DNA from 2 places in the Shewanella sp. LZH-2 genome. Region 2 is predicted to be linked to the other one. Evidence: predicted binding sites of a transcription regulator. Region 2 holds the regulator's gene; the other holds the start of a gene.
What was found. The regulator ArgR, encoded in region 2, controls arginine synthesis, uptake and breakdown. The targets are predictions, from matches to a motif close to ANTGAATANNTATTCANT.
Positions count from the first base shown of each region.

Region 1: a site for ArgR is predicted at 1,971-1,988, ahead of JM642_RS14995 (YjiH family protein). Genes of this name have one in related genera too.

Region 1 is NZ_CP069350.1:3,399,549-3,402,978, forward strand. Features, by position in the region: gene JM642_RS14985 (U32 family peptidase) at 1-631, shown strand, start outside; gene JM642_RS14990 (DUF998 domain-containing protein) at 647-1,366, opposite strand; gene JM642_RS14995 (YjiH family protein) at 2,069-3,427, shown strand.
Region 2 is NZ_CP069350.1:3,900,251-3,903,680, reverse strand. Features, by position in the region: gene JM642_RS17150 (LysR family transcriptional regulator) at 1-707, opposite strand, end outside; gene JM642_RS17145 (NAD(P)-dependent oxidoreductase) at 827-1,459, shown strand; gene argR (transcriptional regulator ArgR) at 1,581-2,051, opposite strand; gene mdh (malate dehydrogenase) at 2,342-3,277, shown strand; gene JM642_RS17130 (DUF393 domain-containing protein) at 3,373-3,430, opposite strand, start outside.

The DNA of each region.
Region 1 (3,430 bases), 500 kb from region 2:
TAAACGTCAGGTCGATAATGGCGAATTTAGTATTGAGGCCAACGACATGGCGGCTGTGTATCTCGCCAAGGAGCACAAGCTGCCCTTTGTCTGCGGCGCCAGCATCAACAACTACAACCGCGCCAGTTTAGATATTTTGCAGCGCTTTGGCATGCAGCGCTTTGTGATGCCAGTAGAACTGTCAAAGGCTTGGCTGAGCCAAGTGGTCGCGCAAAAGCCCGTATTCGAAGTCGAAGTGCTCGGCCATGGCTACTTGCCGCTCGCCCACTCGGCGCGTTGCTTTACCGCTAGGCATCAACATTTGTCGAAGGACAGCTGCGAAACCGTTTGCCGCCAATACAGCAAGGGTTTACTAGCACAAACCCAAGAAGCTCAACCTTTGCTGAGGTTAAATGGCATTCAAACCCAGTCGGCCAGCTGTGTCGATTTGCGCAGCGAAATCAATGAAATGATAAAGGTTGGCGTAGATGTGTTTCGGGTTTCGCCCAGCAGCGTAGCTTGTATCACTCAGGCCGATACGCTGGTCGAGGCATTAACTAGCGAGGCAACGGACGCTCAGTTTTCTCTTAGCGATGAGCACTGTAACGGTTACTGGTTTGGCGAAGCAGGGCTAAAATCCTTCGTCAGATAAAAGACATAGCCTACTTCACTCAAGCGTTGGCTGCTGGGTGAATGTGGGGATACATGATGGTGGCGTTAATAGCAGCGCCACCGTCCAACTTAATAGACTCCCAAGCCCAATCCATTCCAGCAATGCAGGCCACCATAAATCGGGCCTTGGCAATTGCAGTATCATTTCTTGATAGAAAGGTCTGTCTCCTTCCGTTAAGCCCAATGCTAACAGCGGCACATAGAGAAAAGTCATCATACTGAGCAATACCAACAGCGCTAATAATATCGTCAAGCGCTGACGGTGCTGCGAGCCGAATCCCACCCATAGTAGATAACAAATTGCACTTAAGCTGCCAAAGTAGAAAAACCATTTAAGTGCGAGGATATGCAAGTGATACACATTGACCGGAAATAGCCCAACACAGGCCAAGGCTAAAAACGTCAGTGCTAAAGCGCAAAAGAAAGGATACCCCCAAAACCCGCTTACAGTCTGTAGGGAGGAAAGACAATAAAAAACAACGCTTAAACTGCCAAAAAATAAACCGCCATTGAGCACCACGGCAAAGCTAGAATGGCCATAGGTACCCAATTCACTCAGTGTATGATTTAAAAAATTGAAGGAGCGTGTTTCAGAATAATCAAATCCGAATACCGCCACACAGATCCCCAGCATCAATCCAAAAATACCAAGAAAACCAAACTTAGTGGCAAGTGCCGAGCCCCTTGTTGCCATATTCATTTTTATAACAGTCATGGATAATTTAGCCAAACCAAAGTAGTACTAACTTACATGGAATTACAAAGAATTAAAGCGGCCCCTATCCTCTTTAGCGTAATATTTTATTTCATCACTATTCGCGATTTTTTAGTCATCGCAAAAACACTCGGCATTTAGTCATTTTTCAATAAAATATATGCAAATCCAAAGTCAAAAATGAATAAATAATCACAATAAATTCAATTATCACTGTATCGTGCCCAAAGGTTAACCCATCATTGCCACCAGTGTTAGTTCGCTCACATTAAGTTAGCAACAACTGAAGCCCCGATACGATTCATGGACAAAAAAGCATCTAAAAGTGTATTTAGTGAAGATCCATTGAGAAAATTTTGAACAAAATATCACAAAAAAACCAATAACCCCAAGAGCAAAACAACTCAATAAATAATTCGCAACACCATTCTATAATTATTTGATTAAATTAAAATAAATCGCATCAAAACGCTATTTTACGCCCAAATCATTCATTAGAAACCGCCCAAATAACTATGCTATTTTGCTGCTTATCTCAAACAAATTTCCGAATCGTTTTACATGGCGGCGCTAAGCGAGTAATCTTCCCCCTTCTCGATTTTGAGTTGAATGAAAATGCACCTCACCCCAGCAAAGAATGCGGTTTTGAGAGAGCATTGATTCAAGTTTATTTGTGCGACTCGTACTTTAAGGTGTACACCATTGGCTACTGAACATAAAAACCGCAACATTAAGACGATACTCACCTTTATCGTCCCTTCGCTGATCGGTCTGCTGCTGTTTATGACCCCTATCAGCTATAACGATGCGATAACTATTCCCATCGCAATCATCTCTAAAGCACTGCAAAGCGTGTTAAGCGATGTATTAACCTTAATCGTAACTGTGATTGTTGTCGCCATGGCCTTTGCCTCTGTGCTGACAAAGTTACTCAAACCTAAGTTTGTGCTGAACAATCACTTCCTCAATGGTTTACTCAACATCAGCCCGCTATGGCTTACCACCCGTGTCGTTGGCGCTGTCTTTATCGTGCTGACCTACTTTGGCATTGGCCCCGAAGCGATTAACTCTTCAAGTACCGGTGCCTTAGTGCTGAACGACCTGTTACCCGTACTCTTCTCGGTGTTTATCTTCGCCGGTATGTTGCTGCCACTGCTATTAAACTTCGGTCTATTAGAGCTATTTGGCACCCTGCTGACTAAAGTGATGCGCCCAGTGTTTAACCTGCCAGGTCGCAGCGCCATCGACTGTATGGCCTCTTGGTTAGGTGATGGTAGCGTTGGGATCCTGCTGACCAGCAAGCAATACGAAGCACGTTTTTACACCCAAAGGGAAGCCGCAGTTATCGGTACCACCTTCTCGGCGGTGTCAATTACCTTCAGCTTAGTGGTGATCTCACAGGTAAAGTTAGAGCATATGTTTGTGCCCTTCTACCTGACCGTGTGTTTAGCGGGTTTTGCGGCGGCCGTGATTGTACCTAAGTTACCGCCACTGTCGTGGAAGAAGGATAACTATATCGACGATACGCCACGTCAACCCGATGATGAGATGATCCCCGCAGGACACGGCGCACTCTCTTGGGGCTTTGATAAGGCGCTCGAGAAAGCAGCCAGTGCTGGTGGTATCAAAGCCGTCTTAAATGAAGGTATTAAAAACGTTATCGATATGATATTTGGCATTCTCCCTGTAGTAATGGCCATTGGTACCACGGCGCTGATCATCGCCGAGCATACGTCCATCTTCAATTACTTAGGTATGCCGTTTATTCCGTTACTGGAACTGCTGCATATCCCTGAAGCGACCGAAGCCTCTAAAACCATCGTTGTCGGCTTTGCCGATATGTTTATCCCTTCGATTTTAGCCAGCTCTATCGAATCGGATATGACCCGCTTTGTGATTGCCGCCTTATCAGTAACCCAGCTGATTTACATGAGTGAAGTCGGCGCGCTGCTGATTGGCAGTAAGATCCCAGTGAATTTTGTTGAGCTATTTGTCGTGTTCGTACTGCGCACCTTAGTGACTCTGCCAGTAATTGCCGGCGTGGCTCATTTACTGTTCTAAGCG
Region 2 (3,430 bases):
AAGTAGGCAATGCCATGACCTCGCAACGCGGCGCTGACCAGCACTCCCATTTCATTGGCCATCAGATTCCCCATAGGTTTAATCAGCTCACTCTGTTGCTCCTTGAGTAGCTGCCAATGTTGCTGCGAACTATGGATAAGGCAATTATGGCTGAGCAGATCGTTAGGGACGGTTAACGGCTCGGCTTGAGCCAAGTAACTGGGCGCGGCGCACAGCACGGCATCTATGCTCATCAGTTTACGGGCAATCAGATTGTCATCGGGCTGCTCGGTATAACGCAGTGCTACGTCCACCCGCTCATCCACCAACTGGGCAAAACTGTCCGACATTAACAGCTGAATATTGACCTTAGGGTGCAATTTTATAAAGCGATCGACCACATCAAACAGTCTGTGCTGCCCAAGTCCGACGGGTGTGGCAATACGAATACTGCCGACTAATTCAGTGTTATGACTATGGGCGCGGCTTTCCATTGCGGCGACTTCGCTCAGCACCCGCTGACAATATTGCAGGGCTTCTTCACCCTGTAAGGTCAGGCTAACGCTGCGGGTGGTGCGGTGTAGCAGGCGTAAACTGAGCCACTGCTCAATTTCTTGAATATGGCGAGAAACCTGTAAACGACTGAGATTGAGGTGTTCTGCGGCCTTAGTAAAGCTGCCACAGTTAGCCACTTCGATAAAGCTACGCATGGCGGCGATTTTATCCATATATAATTACACCCATTAGTATCTCAATCTGAAACAATCCTGCTCATTTATCGATATTTATCACGCTAAGTATCGCAAGTAAACTGGTCTCAATTTAAATCAGCAGTGAGACTTATCAAATGAAAATTGCAGTATTAGGTGCATCAGGTTGGATTGGCGGAACCATTTTAAATGAAGCCTTAAGCCGTGGTCATGACGTCGTTGCCTTAGTGCGTGACCCAAGCAAGCTTGGTGAAACGGCGGCAGAAGTGCGTAGTGTTGACCTGACTCAGCCATTAACCGCTGAAACCTTTGCAGGCGTGGATGTGTTAATTGCTTCAGTGGGCGGCCGCGCCGAGCAGAATCACGGCTTAGTGGCGAAAACAGTTAATAATCTATTAGCCGTATTGCCACAGGCTAAAGTGCCACGTTTATTGTGGGTCGGTGGGGCAGGTAGTCTAGAAGTGGCACCGGGAGTAACCTTGGTTTCAAGCCCAGATTTCCCGCCTGCCTATAAGGATGAAGCTCTGGCTCAAGGTGAAGCATTAAAGGCATTTCGTGCCGCTAACACCACAGTGAATTGGACTTTTGTCAGCCCAGCGGCAGAGATCTACCCTGGTGCAAGCGAAGGCTCTTACCGTTTAGGTGGTGATAACTTCTTTACCGATGCAAATGGCCGCAGCCGGATTTCGGTGAGTGATTACGCCAAAGCCATGCTCGACGAAGCAGAAAAAGCGGCGCATCCCAATCAAAGGATCAGTGTGGCTTACTAAGGCTGAGGAGTTTCGGCTAAATACTGTAACGTAAGTGGGACACAAGCCCTGAAATTAGGGTGATGCTGGACTGAAAAGCGTACAGTGGAAATAGAACAGGTCAGCAAGCTGACCTGTTTTTTTATTCTGCGTAGTTGAATAAAGATTTGATGGTTTCCAAGGTATCGGCGATATCTTGGATGCTAGATGGACAAATAAAGATCGTATCGTCACCCGCAATGGTTCCCAAAATCCCTTCAGGTTTACCGATGGAGTCTAACAAACGAGCAATTAATTGTGCGGCGCCTGGACTAGTGCGGACAACAATCATCGCTTGGTTATGGTCAACATCGAGTACTAAATTCTTTAACGGGCTGCCCGCAGTGGGCACGCCTAATTCGGCAGGTAAGCAATAAACCATCTCCTGCTTAGCGTTGCGAGTGCGCACGGCACCAAACTTGCTGAGCATACGAGACACTTTAGATTGGTTTATATTAGTAAAGCCTTCTGCTTGCAAGGCGGTGACGATTTCACTCTGGGAGCCAAAGCGCTCCTCTTTTAAAATCGCCTTAAAAATTCTAACAAGGTCATCCTGATTCTTGGTCGTTTGCATAGTCTTATTCTTTATTCAAAAAAACAGGCTTATTCTGAATAGTTTTGGTTAAACTGTCAACAAATAACCACAATGACTGAATAAAAATGCAATTAACTCAATTTATGCTAATTCATTTATAAATGTATTTGTTGAACTAGAGTAAATATTCAACATTGCAACGCGCTGTTTTAGTAAATCTTTGAATCAACGACTAAGGGATAATTGAAATTAGCGTGACATTCCAGTAATGTGACGCCAACGCAAATTAGATCCATGTCACACATATCCGAGAAATAACGGAGATAACTATGAAAGTTGCTGTACTTGGTGCTGCTGGTGGTATCGGCCAGGCTCTTGCCCTACTGTTAAAAACTCAATTACCTGCGGGTTCTCAACTGTCTCTATACGATATCGCACCGGTAACTCCGGGTGTTGCGGTTGACTTGAGCCATATCCCAACTGCGGTTGAAATCAAAGGTTTTGCTGGTGAAGATCCAACGCCTGCCCTCGTGGGTGCTGACGTTGTGCTTATCTCTGCTGGTGTTGCACGTAAGCCTGGTATGGATCGTTCAGATCTGTTCAATATCAACGCGGGTATCGTTCGCAACCTGATCGAGAAAGTGGCTGTTACTTGCCCTAAAGCGCTCGTGGGTATTATCACTAACCCAGTAAACACTACAGTTGCTATTGCTGCTGAAGTGCTGAAAAAAGCAGGTGTTTACGATAAGAACCGTTTATTCGGCGTGACCACTCTGGACGTTATCCGTTCTGAGACTTTCATCGCTGAATTAAAAGGCTTAAACGTTGCTGACGTTAAAATCAACGTGATCGGCGGCCACAGTGGCGTGACTATTCTGCCATTACTGTCTCAAGTTGAAGGCGTGACTTTCTCTGATGAAGAAGTAGCTTCTTTAACTAAACGTATCCAAAACGCGGGTACTGAAGTGGTTGAAGCTAAAGCCGGTGGCGGCAGCGCGACACTGTCTATGGGTCAAGCGGCATGCCGTTTCGGTATGTCTCTGGTTCGTGGTCTGCAAGGCGAAGCTAACATCGTTGAATGTGCTTACGTTGACGGCGGCAGCGAACACGCTGAATTCTTCGCTCAACCAGTATTGTTAGGCAAAAACGGTATCGAAAAAGTACTGCCTTACGGTGAAGTGAGCGCATTCGAAGCTAACGCCCGTGATTCTATGTTAGATACGCTGAAAGGCGATATCAAACTAGGCGTTGATTTCGTTAAGTAATTCTTCTGAATTATGAGAAAACGGAGCCGAATGGCTCCGTTTTTTTATGCTTTAAACGTTGTTCTCTAAACAGGGGGTCTTAATCTTGAGTCTCGCTATTTAGGCAGTTGGCATTGGCTGTCACAGCGAGCTTTACCCGTCAGTAGATAGGAA